2 regions of the Desulfofundulus sp. genome follow, and region 2 is predicted to be linked to the other one. Evidence: a T-box and tRNA genes for the amino acid it is inferred to sense, from the RefSeq annotation. Region 2 holds a T-box; the other holds one or more tRNA genes.
What was found. A T-box is a leader RNA that pairs with one kind of tRNA and senses whether it is charged. The one in region 2 lies ahead of glyQ (glycine--tRNA ligase subunit alpha), so its partner is inferred to be a tRNA-Gly.

Region 1 (13,525 bases), on a different contig from region 2:
CCAGAGGCTCGGTGAGGGAAATAGACCGCAAACGCTGCAGCTTTTCTATTTCCCTGCGGGATTCCCGCTCCACGGCTGTCCTGTTGCCCTGCTGGGCCTTCAGAAGGTTCCAGAAGTAAAGGCCGATGATTACTCCGAAGAAAACCTGGACAAAAGTGATAAAGCTACCCACTCCCCCGGGAAATTCTGCCACGGTCATGCCTCCTTGCCTCTATTACTTGGCAGGATCTATTATTGCCTTTTTATGCATCTAAAAAACACCGCCACCCTATTTTTCACAGCATACCCCAACGAAAAAAAGCACACGTCCAAGTCACGTGTGCTTCCAACCGGTAATCCGTCTCCCGGTGATTACGCCGTTTCTTCCTTCTTCTTCTTGCGGTCCACGGCCACCACCAGGGGTTTATCCTTTTTCAGGATGGTGTCCCTGGTGATGATCACCCTGGCGATATCTTCCCGGGAGGGAATCTCGTACATCACATCCAGCATGATGTCTTCCAGAATGGCACGCAGCCCCCGCGCCCCGGTGTTGCGCTTGAGAGCTTCCTGGGCCACCGTCCGCAGGGCGTCTGGATGAAACTCAAGGCTCACCCCATCCAGCTCGAACAGCTTTTCATACTGCTTGACCAGGGCATTCTTGGGCTCGGTCAGGATGCGAATGAGGGCTTCCTCATCCAGGGCATCCAGGGTGACGATAATGGGCAAGCGGCCCACAAACTCGGGGATAAGACCGTATTTAAGCAGGTCTTCAGGTAGAATGTGGCTCAAGATTTCCCCAATCTTCTGGTCACGCTTGCTCTGGATTTCGGCCCCAAAGCCCAGGCCCTTCTTCCCGATGCGGTTCTGGATGATCTTTTCGATACCGTCAAAGGCACCACCGCAGATAAACAGGATGTTGGTGGTATCCAGCTGGATGAACTCCTGGTGGGGGTGCTTGCGGCCACCCTGGGGCGGCACGCTGGCAACAGTGCCCTCCAGGATCTTTAAAAGAGCCTGCTGAACACCCTCGCCGGACACGTCCCGGGTAATGGACGGGTTTTCCGACTTGCGGGCGATCTTGTCAATTTCGTCAATGTAGACGATGCCCTTTTCCGCTTTCTCCACATCGTAATCAGCCGCCTGGATGAGTTTCAACAGGATGTTTTCCACGTCCTCACCCACATAACCGGCCTCAGTCAGAGATGTGGCGTCAGCAATGGCAAAGGGTACATTGAGCAACCGGGCCAGGGTCTGGGCCAGCAGGGTTTTACCGCAGCCCGTCGGCCCCAGCATGATAATGTTGCTCTTCTGCAGTTCCACATCGTCTATCTTGCCACCCAGGTTGATACGCTTGTAGTGGTTGTAAACCGCCACGGCCAGGGTTTTCTTGGCCTGCTCCTGGCCGATGACGTACTGGTCCAGTATTTCTTTAATTTCCTTGGGCTTGGGAATATCCCCCAGGTCAAGCCCAAGGTCCTCGCTCAGTTCCTCTTCAATAATTTCATTGCAAAGCTCAATACACTCATCACAAATGTAGACCCCAGGACCGGCCACCAGTTTTTTGACCTGGTCCTGAAGCTTGCCGCAAAAGGAGCACTTGAGCTGACCTTTGTCGTTAAACATGGCTAAACACCTCTTTTATTTTGGCTTCCGGTAATTCAACACCTCATCGATGATACCATATTCTTTTGCTTCCTCAGCTGACATAAAGAAATCACGCTCGGTATCTTTGGCAATTTTTTCCCTCGACTGGCCGGTATGTTTGGCCAGCAGCTCGTTAAGGATATCTTTTATGCGAAGGATTTCCCGGGCATGAATCTCAATTTCCGTGGCCTGACCCTGCACCCCGCCCAGAGGCTGGTGCAGCATGATACGAGCGTAAGGTAGTGCATAACGCTTGCCCTTGGCCCCGGCAGCCAGCAAGAAGGAGCCCATGCTGGCGGCCTGGCCCAGGCAGATGGTGGAAACATCCGGTTTGATATACTGCATGGTATCGTAAATGGCGAGCCCGGCAGTAACGATTCCGCCGGGAGAATTGATATAAAAATGGATATCTTTTTCGGGATCTTCAGCCTCCAGGAAGAGCATCTGGGCAATAACCAGGTTGGCCACATGGTCGTCTATGGGTCCACCGATAAAAATTATCCGGTCTTTTAAAAGGCGTGAATAAATATCATATGCCCGCTCACCGCGGTTGGTTTGTTCAACGACAATCGGAACCAGGGTCGACATCGTAACGTTACCTCCTGCGTAAAGGATGGATTTTCATTCGAGCGTTCACCACGGGAAATTACTCCGCTGCTGTTTGCTGCCCGTCTTGAGCAACTATCCTGGCATGGTCAACCAGAAACTGGATTACCTTTTCCCGCACCAACCCGGTTATGACCGCCTCCAGCTGCCCCTGACCTTCCACCACTTTACGCACTACCTCAGGGTCCTGCTGCATTTCCTTAGCCATGCGCTCAATTTCGGCCTGTATTTCTTCCTCGGTGACGGTGATGTTTTCAGCCCTGGCGATGGCATCCAGCACCAGCATGGTCTTCAGGCTCTCCTGGGCATCCGGGCGGAGGCGTTCTTCCATATCCTCCATGGTGCTGTTCGAATACTTCAGGTAGTTTTCAAGAGTAAGGCCCTGAACCATCAAGCGCCGTTCCAGGCTTTGAAGCATTTCCGCCAGACGGGTCTTGATCATTTCTTCGGGGATATCGACCTGCGCATTTTCCACCGCTTTCTTGAGGACAGCCTGCCTGATTTCTGCTTTTGCCCTGTTTTCAGCAGCTTGTTTTAATTTATTCTCCAGGTCCGCCCTTAATTCCTCCAGGGTATCAAATTCGCTTACGTCCTTGGCAAACTCGTCATCCAGTGGAGCTAGTTCCCTGCGCCTGATGGCCTTCACAGTGACGGTGAATACTGCTTCCTTTCCCGAGAGCTCCGGCCTGGGATAGTCCTCGGGAAAACGAGCCGTAATTTCCCTGGTTTCATTGATGGACATCCCAACCAGCTGTTCCTCAAAACCGGGAATTAAACCGGCATTCCCAACCTCCAGCGTGTAATCGGTAGCCTGCCCCCCTTCAAACGGTTCGCCGTCAACACGGCCTTCAAAATCAATGGTGACAAAATCCCCTTGCTGCACCGTACCCTCGTCAAGGCTTACCAGCTTGGCATGACGGTTCTGCAGCCGTTCCAGTTCCTTCTGGACATCTTCAGGTGTGACTTCCGTACCTGGTTGGGTTACTTCCAACCCCTTATACTGACCCAGTTCTACTTCAGGTTTTACCACAACCCTGGCCTTGAACACCACCGGCTTACCCTCTTCCACCTGGACAAGTTCCAGCTGGGGCTGGGCCACCGGCTCGATACCCGTATCCTGTACCGCTTTAAAATAAGCCTCCGGAATAAGGATTTCCACTGCTTCATCCAGCAATGCCTGTTTGCCGATATGCCGCTCCAGGATAATCCGGGGAGCTTTACCAGGCCGGAAACCGGGCACGTTGACCTTCCTGGCCAGTTTCCGGTAGGCTTTATCCATTGCCTGGGAAAATTGATCGGCATCTACCTCTACTTCCAGTAAAACAGTGTTTTTCTCTATCCTTTCCGCGTTAGCTTTCATCTATGCTCCCCCTTATAACAGCTTTTTAGCAACACCAGATTTAACCCCTTTTAACCCTTTTTGCCATATACAGGTCGAACATTACTATAGTGTAACCATTTTTTCAGGTAAATACTTAATTCTACGGTTGAAGGATATTTCCTCCAGAAAGAAAGACCTTTTACCTCCCAGCCCCCAAAAAATTTACGGTAAAATTCGCACCGGAAAAGTCTTTCCTGGCCTGATATATGCGCCGTACACTAGTAAGGTATTTTACCTGAAGAGAGCAAAAACTGCAATACCAAATTATGTTAAAAAGAGCCTGTCTCCCGCATCTCCCAGGCCGGGTACAATATAACCAGAGTCGTTTAAAACCGGGTCTATGGAAGCGGTCACGATCCGGATACCCGGGAATCCCCGGACAACCCGTTCTATCCCGGGTTCCACGGCAAACGCGCAAACGAGGGTCACTTTGTCGCTCGAGCAACCGGCTTCACGCAACAACTCCAGAACTTTTACGCTGGTGTTACCAGTCGCCAGCATGGGGTCCAGTATAAATACATGGTCGTACTCAAACGCATTACCGGGCACTGAACTCAGGTAAACCCTCGCTTCCAGTGTATCGTGGTCCCTGGCCACGCCCACGTGGGCGACCCCGGCTTTGGGCAGGAATTCAAAGAAACTGTCCACAAAACCCAGGCCTGCCCGCAGCACCGGGACCAGAAGACACCTGGCGGAGTCCACTTCCTCAACCCGGGCTTCCACACCCAGGGGTGTAACCACGGTGGTTTCCCTGGTGGGCAGGTGACGGGTCGCCTCCACGGCCAGCACGAGGCCCAGCTCTCGCAAAGCCCTGCGAAAGAGCTCGGTACCGGTTTCCCGGTCCCGCAGAGTCCGGAGCCGGTCGCTGACCAGGGGATGCTTGACCAAAATCACGGAATTCACTTTTCCCCCTCCTGCAACAGGATCAGTTATACAAGTATGCTGAATAACTACGCTATATTATTCACCGTTTTTCTGTAACCCCGTGGCACCTTTTCCTGCCACGCTTTAATTATACCATGGGAGCAAATGTTTGGGGACATACACATACACAAAGATATGTCTTGACTCAGAATCTCTCAAATGTTACATTCTTACCGATTAAAGATAAAAAGGAGACAGAGGAAAATGTCTGAAGATATAAGGGAATACCTCGAACCAGTTTTTATTAAAGCCAGAAACCTCCCTGAAGCCTGGTACCTGCTCTTAAAAAAGCTCTTCGAAATTGACGCCTACACATACTTCCCCGAGTGGGGCGGCGGCGCAGATGAGCAGGGCCGGTGCGACAACAGCCGGCGTGAATTCGACTTCCTGGTGTGCCAGATCACGCACCCCTGGGAGCGGCCGCTCTGCGATATCCTGCCGCCAGGACTGGGCATTCCGGCACCCCCTACCACGATGGACAAGATCGAGGAATACTTTGCCACCTACATCCTGAACCCGTACAGATCAGAAAACGAGTCTTACACCTACGGAGAGCGCATCTGCCAGCAGGTGGACGACCTGATCCGTTACTACCGCACTTATGGTTTCGACCACGTCAAAGGGTGTATAGAAGTAGCTTCCCCTGCCGACCTGGCCAGAGGGAAGTCCCTGCCGTGCCTCAGGCTGATTGACACCAAAATCCGCCTGGACAGAAAGGCGGGGGTCTACCGGCTGCATTTTTATGTTTACTTCAGGGCGTGGGATTTGTGGGGTGGTTTTCCGGTAAACATGGGCGGTCTGCAGTTGTTCAAAGAGTGGTTGATCGAACAAATAGGACCTCACCCCAAGACAGGCATCCCCCTGGAAGACGGAGAGATGATCGTCATGTCCAAGAGTCTCAATGTGCGCGGTCACATGGAGCCCTACGCTCGCGCCAGGGTCGGCCTGTAAAGTTACACAGGGGCGAACATACCCACTAGTCTGAAAACCCGGGATGGACCAGGACCAGCCCGGGTTTTTGTTTTATGTAGATTTCAAGAAACCGCTGTTAACCGTAAAGGAACACATGTCCGAGCAAACTACTTGGGGGATATTTAGTAATGTATTTCGTGATCAAAAGTTGGCTAATTGACTACTTCTTTATTATGATATATATTATCGTTAACGATACTTTATTGAAAGGAGGGAGTCAGGGGGGTTTTTAAAACCCTTTTATTATGGATCCTGATACCAACAGAACTTATAACGAACTGGTCGACCTTTCTAAATTGTGTGGCGGCTTGTTTCTCAAGGGATTATTGCCCTTTTATGTCCTTTGTTTATTGTCCAAAGAAAAAATGTATGGAAAACAAATTATGGACCGGATAATGGAGATGACCAGGGGAAACTGGAAACCTTCCCCGGGCTCCATTTACCCCATGCTTCAGAAAATGGAAAGGATGGGTCTTATCTCTCAAAGTACAGATCCTGCAAGAGGATTGGTCAGAGTTTATGAACTGACTGCCCGGGGCAGACAGGTATACCTGGACATGAGAGAGGAGATCAAGCCCCGGCTGGCCAAAACGATTGAAGTTCTACGTCTCCACCTGGCAGAAATCTAACTTTCAACTGACCACGGAGGATGTGACACAATGTCTGCTGTTCAACGCATACTTGGTTTGGCCATGAATACCGCAGCTGAAATTTATACAAGAAAATTTGAAACGGATACCATAAACGCAGTTGCAGTCAACGAAAAGGTTCTAAAAAGGATATTACATTTAAACCGTGATTCCGCATACGGTCGCCTCCACAAGTTCCAGGCCATAAGTAATGTCAAGGAATATAAGCAAAGAGTACCCTTAACTACCTACAACGATTATGAACCTTACATTGAAAGAATGGCCACTGGTGAGAAAAACGTCCTGACTTCGCTCCCGGTAATATATTTTGGTTTGAGTTCCGGAACCACGGGCAGGCAAAAGTTAATACCCGTCACCTCTGTGAGCAGGAAATTGGTCAACACCCATATGATGCTGCTGACCCAGGGTATATTGCACCGTTCGATACCGGGTCACCGCAGCGACCGGAGAGGATTACTATTAATGAATTCGGCCAGGAACGGCTCAACCAGCGGAGGAATCCCGGTCGGTGCGGCAACTTCGAGCGGAATGGCTTCCATGAAAGCGATCACACCTTACCTGTGGACTTCACCTCCTGAAATTTTAGAGTTAACCGACCAGCGAACAGCACTGTATTTACACCTGCTTTTTGCGCTCAGGGAAAAAGAACTCGGTTTTATCAACGCACCTTTCCCATCATCGATACTCCACCTGTTCCGTGTTCTGGAAGAAGAATGGTCCAATTTAACTGCCGACCTGGCAAAAGGGAGCCTCAGCAAACACCTGAATTTGGAACCGGAAATCAGGGCAGCGCTTCAGAAACGACTGCTGCCCGACCCCGGCCGGGCTGAACAACTGGCCTCAGAGATTAGCAGGGGGATGACAGGCATAGCTTTACGTCTGTGGCCCCGGATGCAGTATATCTGCTGCGTGGCCGGGGGAAGCTTCAAAATTTATATGGACAAACTTCAACTATACATCGGGCAACTACCCGTTTATTCAGCTGTTTATAGTGCTACCGAAGCCATGGTGGGTATAGCCATCAGGCCCGGCGAGACCAGTTATGTGCTTACACCCCGGACCGCTTTTTTTGAATTCATTCCGGCAGACCAGCTTGATAAATCAAATCCGGCCACACTCAATCTTAACCAGCTGGAACCGGGACAAAGTTACGAGGTTGTGGTTACCAACTATGCGGGATTGTATCGCTACAGGCTTGGAGACATAATCAAGGTGACGGGTTATTTCAACAACAGCCCGGTCATTGAATTTTTACACAGAAAAGGGCAGTTACTCAACCTGGCGGGGGAAAAAACCCTGGAAGAGGCAGTCTATTGCGCACTAGGAAAGGCTGCCAGACAATGGGGCTGTGTCCTGGTGGATTATACCACAGCGCTCGACCTTGACACGTCACCCGGAAGATACGTGTTCTTTGTTGAAGTTCTCAATCCCGAAGGATTAACGGATATGACACAATGCCGGGACGTTCTGGAAAAAGCACTAGAAGAGGCCAATCCAAGGTACGGAGCCAACCTTAAGGCCGGGCGTATAGGCAACCTGTCATTACGGGTGGTTAAGCCGGGTACTTTTCAAGAACTCCAGCAAAGACTCATAGCAAAGGGTGCTTCCATGAACCAGGTGAAAGTTCCAAGGCTGGTCGAAGACCAGAAATTACTCCAATTTTTATCCCGTTCCGTTATAAATTCAAAATGCGAACAGGGGTTGGCGCAATGAGCAAAAACATCGGACCGGTGACAATCCTTTTTATTACCTTGTTCCTGGTAATGGCAGGTTTTGGCATCGTCATCCCGATTTTCCCCTTTATGATTGTCAAACTGGGTGGAGGACCCGCCACCCTGGGATTCTTTATGGCTACCTATTCTTTGATGCAATTTATTTTTGCTCCTTTGTGGGGCAGGCTGTCCGACCGCATCGGCAGGAGACCGTTTTTGCTAATGGGTTTGAGCGGATACGGAATTACGTTTATATTGTTTGGTTTGGCCTCGAAACTATGGATGATGTTTGCTATCAGAATACTCTCCGGCATTATTTCATCGGCCACCCTGCCCACAGCCATGGCCTACATTGCTGACAAAACCAGCGGTGAAGAAAGGTCCCGGGGTATGGGCATGATGGGCGCAGCCATGGGACTGGGCATGATTGCAGGCCCGGCTATAGGAGGCTGGTTGGGCCATTACAACTTCACCCTGCCCTTTTTCGTAGCCGGAGGATTGGCCATCTTGAACCTGCTTTTTGCCATTTCCTTTCTACCCGAGTCTCTTGAAAAGCGCGGTCCCAGCAAAGCTACAGGCAGGGACAGGATTACCCTGAACGTTTTGAAAAACCCTCTTCTGGTAATTTTTGTTCTCGGCTTCGTACTGTACTTCACCATGTCGATGTTCGAAGCAACGTTTGCTTTATTTGCGGCCCAAAAAGCCGGTTTCGGCCCCAGAGAAGTCGGAGTCCTCTTCGCTATTCTCGGCTTGACCGGCGTTGCCGTTCAGGGAGGGCTGCTTGGCAAGCTGGCTAAAAGGTTCGGTGACGTTAATCTGATCAGAACAGGTATGCTCGTCTCATCCCTCGGCATGTTACTTATTTTAACGACTTCCAACAGGTTATTGCTGATTCTGAACGCCGCAATCTTCAATACAGGCACCTCTTTACTCGGACCAAGCGCTTCCAGCCTATTGTCTAAAAATGCATCAGGCAGGCAGGCGAGCGCTATGGGACTGATGCAGTCGTCCAACAGCCTCGGCCGGATACTGGGACCGGTGGCTGGTGGTGCATTATATGACCTCCATATGAATGTGCCGTATTTTTCGGGCGCTGCGATTATGTTGCTGACGGCTGCGGCCACATGGTTTAAAATAGCCAGCTTCGAACCCCCCAAGCTTGTCGAACAGACCCGTTGAACAGCTTTAAAACCGGAAGCAACCTTTAAAAAGCAATCCGACTAAACCCAACGGGCGGCAAGATGATCAGCTCACCGCTCCGGGCAGCAGGCCGCACTGACCGGCCTGCTGTCGGCCCAAATTAACAGTTTCTTATTTCCCGCCAAAGGGTAGCGGCTCTCCATGTTTTTTCAGACTCTCGATGTACCCTCTTATGGCGTCCTCAGCCATTGCCTCCGGGTTGAGTTTGGCTATTCTGGCACAAAAAACCCTCCTCGTCAGAAACAACGGATTTCTCGAGGAGGGTCAGTCCGTAAACCTTTGATTTTTCTTACATGGCGTCCCAGGAGGGATTCGAACCCCCGACCCACGGATTAGAAGTCCGTTGCTCTGTCCAGCTGAGCTACTGGGACATCACCGGGGGCGGCTGGCTTTTTGCCCGCCCCCATTGATTTGTAGCGACTATATTATACTATAGAAGCACCAAACCGGCAACAGCCTGTAACTCTCTTTTTACAGGCTCCCCACAACCCTGCCCAACAAAGGGGGTCACGCCTACACTTGCGAAACCTGGGGCTGACTCAAGGGGTTGATACCGGCCTTCTGCATCAGCCGGCAAAAGAGGCAGGTATCTGCCGTGGTCGGCTGACCGCACAGGGAACAGTCTTTTAATTCCACCGGTTCACCGGTAAAATTCCTGCGCCCCCTCTCCCAGAAACCGAAAAGGAATCTCCTCTTGGTGCCGGGCATTTTATCTTCCAGAGAATTAACCAGGTCTTTATAGACTAAAGATGTTGCCCCCCGGGCCAGAGGGCAGTCTCCGGCCCAAAATTCAATACCCTTCACACGGCAGTACATCTCCGTTTCCTGTTCACCCAGCCGCACCAGCGGTTTAATGCGCGCGGGGAGGCGGGGGTGCGTGGAAGGCAGGCAGGGATACTGGCGCGCCAGGTAACCTTCCTGCCAGCTGAACAAATTGCTTAGCAATGCCGCCGTCTCATCGTCCAGGTTATGCCCCGTTGCCACCACCCGGTAGCCTTTTTGTTGTACCACCATGTTCATCAGGTACCTTTTAACCGTACCACAGACTGAACAGCTAACCCGGCGGGTGCGCCGAACGATTTCCTCCATATTCGTGCCGTACGTATCCACCAGGGAGAGGACGTACAGCCGCGCTCCCCGGACGGCGGCAAACTTCTCACAAACCAGCCGGGATTTCCTTGAATATTCTCCTATACCCAGGTCGATGTGCAACCCGTCAGCCTCGTAGCCCAGTGACAGAAGGGCATCCCAGAGGGCCATGCTGTCCTTGCCGCCCGATACGGCGACCAGCACCTGCTGACCCCCCGCCATCATTTTATATTTTTCAACGGCCCTGCCAACCTGCCTTAAAAAGTATTCGATAAAGTGTTCTTCGCAAAAAGCTGCATTGGTCGACTTCAGATCGATGACCGGTTCCCCTTTGCATTTCACACAGCGCCGCATTTCAAACACCCTCCTTCCCTGTAGACAGCGTGGAAAGATGGGGAACTCTCAGCAGCACCGGCGCGGTTCGGAAAATCAGGTATTATCAATAATTGGAGCGGGTGATGGGAATCGAACCCACGTACCCGGCTTGGAAGGCCGGTGCTCTACCATTGAGCTACACCCGCTCGCAAAGAAAAGCTTCAGTTGTCATCAGCAAATAATATTATAACGGAAAGATAGGCGGAAGTCAAAACAATTATCAGGAAAAACAGGGAGATAAAAGGGACGGCCCGCTACAGTAGAACTGCTGCCGCCAGCCTGCCTATCCCCGCACAAACCCCGTAGGATAATCCTGCCAGGAGGGCAGTAACCGGCAGCGTCACCAGCCAGGCTGTCACGATTTTCTGGGCTGTCCCCCACTTGACCGTGGAAAAACGCCTGGCCGTACCCACACCGATGACCGAAGAGGAAATGACATGGGTGGTACTCACGGGGAGCTTTAAAAATGTAGCCCCCAGGATCACCAGGGCTGAACTCAAGTCGGCGGAAAAACCACTACCCGGGTCCAGCTTGATGATACGCGTACCCACAGTTTTAATGATCCTCCAGCCACCCACCGAAGTGCCCAGCGCCATGGCCAGGGCGGCGGAGAGCTTGACCCAAACCGGAATGTGAAGCGAGTTTTGAAACCCGCCGGCCACCAGGGCGAAGGTAATGATACCCATGGTTTTCTGGGCATCGTTGGTGCCGTGGGAAAAGGCCTGGAAAGCAGCGGTAAAAACCTGTAGTATGCGGAAGCGGCGGTTAATCCGGTGAGGAACAGAGTAGTGGAAAATCACCTTGATGAGGGTCATGATGGTAAAACCGGCAACAACAGCCAGCAGCGGTGACAGGATCAGGGCTTCCAGAATGCTGATGAAACCATGAAAATTAACTGCCGAAAAACCTGCTGATGTAATCACCGCACCGGTCAAAGAACCAATCAGGGCGTGGGAGGAACTGCTGGGCAGGCCGTAGTACCAGGTGAACAGGTTCCAGATACTGGCCGCTATAAGAGCAGCCAGCACAACTACCATCCCGTTGCTCAGGCTCAAGGGGTCAGCTATTTTCCCGCCGATAGTCTTTGCCACACCCGTGAAGGTCATGGCCCCTATGAAGTTCATCACGGAAGCCAGGACGATCGCCGTCCGCGGCCTCAAAGCCTTGGTGGAAATGGAAGTGGCGATGGCGTTGGCTGTATCGTGAAAACCGTTGATAAAGTCAAAGGTGAGTGCCAGGAGAATTACCAAAACAATCAGCGCCAAGTGACTGTCAAACACCCGGCATTTCTCCTTTCTCCATTATGGGCTGGACAGGTCCTCCCTAAGTATATTAACATTGATCTCCGCAGAGATTTGTTAAAAATCTGTTAAATTTAATCTTTCCTGTCACTACAAATCGATCCCTCTGGACTTTTGAACATTATAACGTTTAAAATATAAGGAAAAAGACGGAGGTAACTGGAGGCAAATTTTTCTATGATTTTAAAACGCAGGCAAGATGTTTTTTTTGAACACTTCATCCTGATTGTGAAGAATTTGAAAGAGGCTGCCAGGCTTTTCCGGGAAAACGTCGAACTCCTGGAGGATACTGAAAGCTATGCGGAAAACATCAAGCTCCTGGAAGACCGGGGCGACGAGTACACCCATACCATCTTCAAAGCATTAAACCAGACCTTCATAACCCCGTTGGAACGGGAAGACATTATGCTGCTCACAGTAAAGCTGGACGACGTCCTCGACGGGATGGAAGCCTGCTCGGACCTGCTGGACATATACCGGATTAAAGAACCAGACCCATACATGCGCCTGTTCGCCCGGATCGTGGAAAACTGCATGGATGAGATTGTGGAAGCGGTTCAGCTGCTGGCCGACAAAAAATTAAATGAAATCCACCGCCACACCTTCCGTATCAACGACCTGGAGAAAGAGGCCGACCAGCTCTACCGCGAGAGTTTGCAGGTCCTCTTCCACGAAAATAACGACCTGAAAAAGATTATCCAATTTAAAGAAATCTACGAAAAAATGGAATCCATTCTTGACTGCTGTGAAGATGTGGCCAACGTTCTGGAAGGCATCATAATGCGCAGCTAAAACTTTTAAAAACCCCCGGCTGCCACCGCCGCCGGGGTTACATTTTTGTGGTCCTTTTACCGCTGGGGGCCAAAACTCGCTTTAACTTCCCGCCCTTCAATGATCAGAAGGCCGCACCCGGGTCCCTGTTGTCCCCGGGGGTCATAGACGCTGCCCGGGTTGAAAAATAAAATACCTTCGTGCTCCTGGCAGTAACGGACGTGGGTATGTCCAAAAACCACCACATCTACCCGCAGTTCAAGGGCGCGGTACAGAAGTTTTTGCAGTGAGGAATGCACGTGGTAAAGGTGGCCGTGGGTCAGGAACACCTTTTTTCCGGCCAGTTCCAGCACCTCTTCCCCCGGCCCACCTTTGGGGAAGTCGCAGTTGCCGGCCACCGCATGCACCGGTATATCCAGCGCCTCCCCCAGCAACTGGCCGTCGCGGTAAAAATCTCCGGCATGCAGCAATAAGTCGAGCGGCTCAAGCTCATTTAAAAGTTTTAACGCCCGGTCTACTTTCCCGTGGGTATCACTGATCACGCCTATGCGCACCAATCAACACTCCGTCCTCCTCAGACTGTATCCGGTCCCCGGCGCAGGCCTGCCAGAATTTCCCGGATCAGGGCCAGGGCACGGCCGCGGTGGCTGATCTGGTTTTTAACCGCCGGTTCCAGCTCGGCAAAGGTCTTCCCCCAGGCAGGTACATAAAAGAGGGGGTCATAGCCAAAGCCCCCCTCACCCCGGGGTCTATCTGCAATTACCCCCTCACAGGCCCCTTCCGCGGTAAAGACCTGCCCGGTGGGAGTAGCCACGGCGACCACACAGCGAAAGCGGGCAGTACGCCTTTCAGGAGGAACACCGGCTAGAAGCCTTAGAAGTTTTTCATTATTAGCCCGGTCGTCGTGCCTTTCTCCTGCAA
Region 2 (5,700 bases):
CAAGCAGGCAACGAGGATAATTTTTATCTTTTGTAGAGGCACAATAACAAACCTGATACTTTCACCCCCTCGGGCCGGCTTAAGTACCCTGGTCAGGCTGTGCGTCATACAGTAAAATATATGGTAAACAACAGGAAGACTTTCATTATATTCTCTGGATTGTACACACGAATTTTGTCTATCCGGGCGGAAAGGGTGGGCCAGGTGAGGTTATACAAGGTCAGGGCGGTGGTTCTGAAATCCGTGAACATCCAGGAGGCCGACCAGTTATTAACTTTATTTTCCCTGGAAAAAGGGAAAATGAGAGTCATTGCTTACGGGGCGTGTAAGCCCACCAGCCGTAAACGGGGGGCGGTGCAACCCTTTTGCCATTCCCAATTTCTTCTCCGCCGGGGCAACGGTCTGGATACGGTAAGCCAGTGCGAACTGCTGGAGATGTTTCCGGAACTGCGCTGCCGCCTGGATAAGCTGAGCTATGCCGCTTATCTGACCGAGCTGGTGGACAGTATGACCGCCGAAGAAGAGCCGGGCGAAGCGATTTTTAAATTGTTGGTGGAAACGCTGCGTGTTTTGGGTAATGGAGATGGCGAATTGCTGGCCCGGGCCTTTGAAATAAAGCTGCTGACCATTCTTGGCTATCAGCCCTGTCTGGAAAGTTGTGTTTTATGCCGGGGACCCATTAAAGGCAGCAGGGTAGTTTTCAATGCCGGGGCCGGAGGTGTGGTCTGTGCTACCTGTGCCGGAAAAGAAGGGAACGGGTTGCTCTGTTGCCGGGGCACGGTGGATTTCCTGAAACTTCTGTTGCGCTGGGATCCCGGCAGACTCGGTCAGTTGCAGGCGGGGATGGCGATTCGCAGGGAGTTGAAGGAAGTACTGCGCTCCCATCTGGAGTACCACCTGGACAGGCGCATAAAATCCCCTCGTTTTCTGGAACTTCTGGAACATGTATAAACGGCCGGACTCCCGGGTTAAATAAGGTTAAATAAAAGAATCAGGGAGGACGGGCTGCACATGAACAGCGAGTTGGAAAAAATCGATCTGATCAGGTCTCGCCTGGGGGTGAGTTACAAGGAAGCCAAGGAGGCTCTTGATGCTTCCGGAGGTGATGTCGTACAGGCCCTTATTCGCCTGGAGGAAGAGAGGAAGCACATCACGGAAAAACTCCAGGATCGGGGGCAGGAATTTTTGGAGCACTTGAAGGAACTTTTTCACCGGAGCCAGGAAACTAAAATCAAGATAAAACAGGGGGACAGGACGGTCATGGAACTGCCCGCTCCCCTGGGGGCACTGGGTCTTGTGGGAACCCTGGCCAGCAGCCAGCTGGCTGTGCTGGGAGCCCTGGGTGCGGTTACGGCCATGGCCAGGAATTACACCCTGGAAATTGAACGTCCCGGTCGGGGTGATCAGCAAAATAAAGCTGAGGGGGAGCAGCAATATACCGAACCTGGGGGCCCTACGTAAGGGGGGGTGCGGAAAGATTCCGGCCTTCCCGCTGGCAAAGAATATGGCCAATGGGGATGCGACGACGGCAAACAGCGTTCCCGTTGACTTTAGCCCGCCAATTTGATAAATTAACATTGTTCAACAGAATATCCGGCGATGAGGGAAAGAGTAGCCGGGGGAGTTTTTACAGAGAGCCGGGAAAAGGTGGGAGCCCGGTAAAACGAACCCGTGTGAAAGGGGTTCCTGAGCGGCAGGAGGAAAGCCGCCGTATCAGGTGGCGGTGAGTAAAGCCTGCACCAAATGAGGGGGCCGCTCTTGTAGCGGCCAAACAGGGTGGAACCGCGGGAAGTACCTCCCGTCCCTGGCATGGTATGCCCGGGCGGGGGGTTTAAGTTTTTAAGCCCGCCTGCAAACTAACTATTTGACTTTGGGCCTCCGGGAAAAGGGCGGTTTAGTCTTGTTGCAGCCCCACCAGGGGAGTGTCCCTTGGAATAAAGGTGTTTCAGGGAGGAATGTCTACATGAACTTTCAAGACCTGATCCTGGCTTTAAACCGTTTTTGGGCCGGTCAAAACTGCATTATCCAGCAGCCTTACGATGTGGAAAAGGGTGCGGGTACCATGAATCCGGCTACTTTCTTGCGGGTTTTAGGGCCCGAACCCTGGCGGGTGGCCTATGTGGAGCCTTCCCGCCGGCCCACCGACGGCCGCTACGGAGAGAATCCCAACCGGCTGCAGCATTATTACCAGTACCAGGTGATCCTTAAACCCTCCCCCGATGATGTGGTGGAGGTATACCTTGAGAGTCTGGCGGCCATAGGGATCAACCCCCGGGAGCATGATATACGTTTTGTGGAGGATAACTGGGAATCCCCCACCCTGGGTGCCTGGGGTCTGGGCTGGGAGGTATGGCTGGACGGGATGGAGATCACCCAGTTCACCTATTTCCAGCAATGCGGGGGTCTGGAATGCCATCCCGTTTCTGCGGAAATCACTTACGGTTTGGAGCGTCTGGCCATGTTCATCCAGGGCAAGGATAATGTTTTTGACATCGAATGGGTCAACGGCCTGACATACGGAGATGTACACCACAGGGGCGAAGTGGAATATTCCCATTATAATTTTGAAGAGGCAGATACAGATATGCTTTTTAAGCTTTTCGAGATGTACGAAAGGGAAGCCCGGCGCATAGTAGAAAAGGGCCTGGTCCTGCCGGCGTACGATTACGTGCTCAAATGTTCCCATACCTTCAACCTCCTGGATGCCCGGGGCGCTATCAGCGTTACCGAGCGTACTGCTTTCATCCACCGGGTACGCAACCTGGCCCGCGCCTGTGCCGCGGCCTATGTGGCCCAGCGGGAGGAAATGGGTTACCCTCTTTTAAAATGACAACCGTTAAGTTACCGAATGAGAACTTATTATCGAGGGAGGACAGACATGCATACCCAGGATTTCTTACTGGAAATTGGTACGGAAGAAATACCGGCCCGGTTTTTGGACCCGGCCCTGGGACAATTGAAGGAACTGGCAGCAAATCTGTTGCGGGAGAACCGGCTGCCCTTTGGTGAAATTAAAACCTATGGCACGCCCCGGCGCCTGGCCCTCTATGTTCACGACCTGGGTGATGTGCAGGAGTCACTGGTCCAGGAAGTAAAAGGGCCGGCAGTTAAAGTGGCCTTCAATCCGGCCGGGGAGCCCACCCGTGCAGCCCTGGGTTTTGCGAAAAGCCAGGGGGTGGATGTTTCAGAGCTGGTGGTGAAAAACCTGGGTCCCGTCGAATACGTTTTTGCAGTGAAGCGTCAGGAGGGCCGGCCTGCAGCGGAAGTGCTTGCAGAGCTCTGCCCCTCTATAATTGCCGGCTTGCATTTCCCAAAACCCATGCGCTGGGGAGCTCTGGAGGTGCGTTTTGCCCGTCCCATTCGCTGGCTGGTCGCTCTCTACGGCGACCAGGTGATTGATTTCTCCTACGCGGGGCTGCGGTCCGGGCGGATTACATGTGGACACCGGTTTTTAAGTGAAGGCCCTCTGGAAATTCCCCATGCCGCTAAATATCTGGAGGTTATGGAGCGGGGCCGGGTTGTGGTGGACCCCGACCGGCGCCGGAAGATGATCTGGGACCAGGTACAGGAGCTGGCAGCTCGGGTTGGCGGTCGGGTGGAACCCGACGAAGAGCTTCTTTCCGAAGTGACCAACCTGGTGGAATATCCGGCAGCCCTATGCGGCAGCTTTGACGAAGCTTTTCTGCACCTGCCCGCAGAGGTTCTTGTTACGCCCATGCGCGAACACCAGCGTTATTTCCCCGTGCGTGATGCCACAGGTAAATTACTGCCCCGTTTTATCGCTGTCAGCAACGGCAACCAGGAGCACCTGGATATCGTCCGGGCCGGGAATGAAAAGGTGTTGCGGGCTCGCCTCGCCGATGCCGCCTTTTTCTGGAAAGAAGATCTGGCCACACCCCTGGCAGACCGGGTTGAGGCCTTAAAGAAGGTCGTCTGGCAGGAGAGTTTGGGTACGGTTTACGACAAGGTGGAACGCCTTATTGGCCTGTCCCGTTACCTGGCCCGTATTCTGGCCGCTGATGAAAAAGAAACAGAACACGTGCTGCGTGCGGCATACCTGGCCAAGGCCGACCTTGTGACCAGTATGGTTTACGAATTCCCCGAATTGCAGGGTGTTATGGGCCGGGAATATGCTCTGGCTTCCGGAGAGGACCCGGCAGTGGCCCGGGCTATTTACGAGCATTACCTGCCCCGTTTTTCAGGTGATGAGCTGCCGGTAAGCATGCCGGGGCGGATTTTGAGTCTTGCTGATAAGATGGATACCCTGGTGGGTTGTTTTGCCATCGGTATCGAACCCACGGGTTCCCAGGATCCTTACGGGTTGCGACGGCAAGCCCTCGGGGTATGTTATATCTGCCTGGAGGGTGAACTGATACTTTCCTTGCGCGGGTTGATTGAACAGGCCTACGAGCAGTACAGGGGGCGGGTTGAACTAAAACTGGGTAGGGAACAGGTTGTTTCCCACTTGATGGACTTCTTTGCCCAGCGTCTGAAAGGGATTTTTGCCGACCGGGGATTGTCTTACGATACGGTGGAGGCTGTGCTGGCGGTCGGTCTTGATGATCTAACCGGTGCCTGGCAGCGTGCCCGGGCACTGGAAGCCTTTCGCGCCGAACCTCATTTTGAAGCAGTACTCACTGCTTTTACCCGTGCCTACAACCTGTCCCGCAGACACGGTTCCACGACAGTCGACCCGGCTGCCCTTGTACATCCCGCGGAAGTGGCCCTGTATGAAAAATTGAAAGAAGTTCATAGGGAGGTTGGCCGGAACCTGGCCGCCCGGGATTACCGGGGGGCGCTGGCAGCCATGGCTTCCCTGCGGCCGGGTGTTGATCAGTTTTTTGACGCTGTCATGGTCATGGTGGACGACGAAAGGATCAGGAACAACCGTTTGAGCCTGCTCAAAGGAGTGGCCACCCTGGCCCTGGAGGTGGCCGACCTGAGCAAACTGGTCGCTTCACCGGCCTGAATATTCTGGTGCCGGTGGGGCTGCCTCTTACAAGCATGGACCGTGGTCAACGTTTTAAACGGTTGATCAATATTTACCCGGGCAGGAACTAAATTGTATACATGAATTTTAATTCCCGTGCAGAAGGGAAATGTTAAAGGAATATATAATATATATAATTGGGGTCATAAGGTTGATTAGTATAGCATAATTGCTCTTTTAAGGGGCGATGAAATTGGAACTTTCCAAGCGACAGGAAGCCATTCTGGAGATTGTCAAAAAGGAAGGTCCCATTACCGGTGAGCAGATTGCCGAGCGCCTCTCCCTCACCCGGGCCACCTTGCGTCCCGATATGGCTATTTTGACCATGGCCGGCCTTTTGGAGGCCCGGCCCCGGGTGGGCTACTATTACAGCGGCAAGACACCGAACAAGGTGATTGCCGAAAAGCTCCACCGCATCAAGGTGGGAGAAGTAAAGTCCGTGCCTGTAGTGGTGTCGGAGCATTGCTCGGTGTATGATGCGGTGGTAACCATGTTCATTGAGGACGTGGGGACACTCATTGTGGTCCGGGAGGGAGGGATTCTGGAGGGAGTTATCTCGCGTAAGGATCTCTTGAAGATTACCCTGGGGGGACAGGATATCCATAAATTGCCCGTGGGTGTGGTCATGACCCGGATGCCCAATGTCATTACCGTCGGCCCTGAGGATTCGGTTTGGCTGGCAGCTAAAAAATTAATTACCCACGAAGTGG

Region 1: it encodes a tRNA-Gly, which carries the amino acid that the T-box ahead of glyQ (glycine--tRNA ligase subunit alpha) is inferred to sense. The anticodon was not compared.

What each region holds. Positions count from the first base shown of each region.
Region 1 is NZ_JBNATZ010000038.1:625-14,149, reverse strand. It holds partial or broken gene lonB (ATP-dependent protease LonB) at 1-193, opposite strand, end outside; gene clpX (ATP-dependent Clp protease ATP-binding subunit ClpX) at 352-1,602, opposite strand; gene clpP (ATP-dependent Clp endopeptidase proteolytic subunit ClpP) at 1,618-2,211, opposite strand; gene tig (trigger factor) at 2,270-3,589, opposite strand; gene upp (uracil phosphoribosyltransferase) at 3,875-4,513, opposite strand; gene ACPLUI_RS04140 (hypothetical protein) at 4,739-5,485, shown strand; gene ACPLUI_RS04135 (PadR family transcriptional regulator) at 5,752-6,135, shown strand; gene ACPLUI_RS04130 (GH3 auxin-responsive promoter family protein) at 6,166-7,869, shown strand; gene ACPLUI_RS04125 (MFS transporter) at 7,866-9,047, shown strand; tRNA gene ACPLUI_RS04120 (tRNA-Arg) at 9,363-9,439, opposite strand; gene ACPLUI_RS04115 (ATP-binding protein) at 9,582-10,511, opposite strand; tRNA gene ACPLUI_RS04110 (tRNA-Gly) at 10,605-10,678, opposite strand; gene ACPLUI_RS04105 (anion permease) at 10,787-11,812, opposite strand; gene ACPLUI_RS04100 (DUF47 domain-containing protein) at 12,011-12,625, shown strand; gene ACPLUI_RS04095 (metallophosphoesterase) at 12,682-13,158, opposite strand; gene ACPLUI_RS04090 (XTP/dITP diphosphatase) at 13,179-13,525, opposite strand, start outside.
Region 2 is NZ_JBNATZ010000151.1:367-6,066, forward strand. It holds partial or broken gene ACPLUI_RS09750 (N-acetylmuramoyl-L-alanine amidase) at 1-42, opposite strand, end outside; gene recO (DNA repair protein RecO) at 160-951, shown strand; gene ACPLUI_RS09760 (DUF4342 domain-containing protein) at 1,012-1,461, shown strand; T-box leader at 1,591-1,809, shown strand; gene glyQ (glycine--tRNA ligase subunit alpha) at 1,964-2,830, shown strand; gene glyS (glycine--tRNA ligase subunit beta) at 2,879-4,969, shown strand; gene ACPLUI_RS09775 (helix-turn-helix transcriptional regulator) at 5,184-5,700, shown strand, end outside.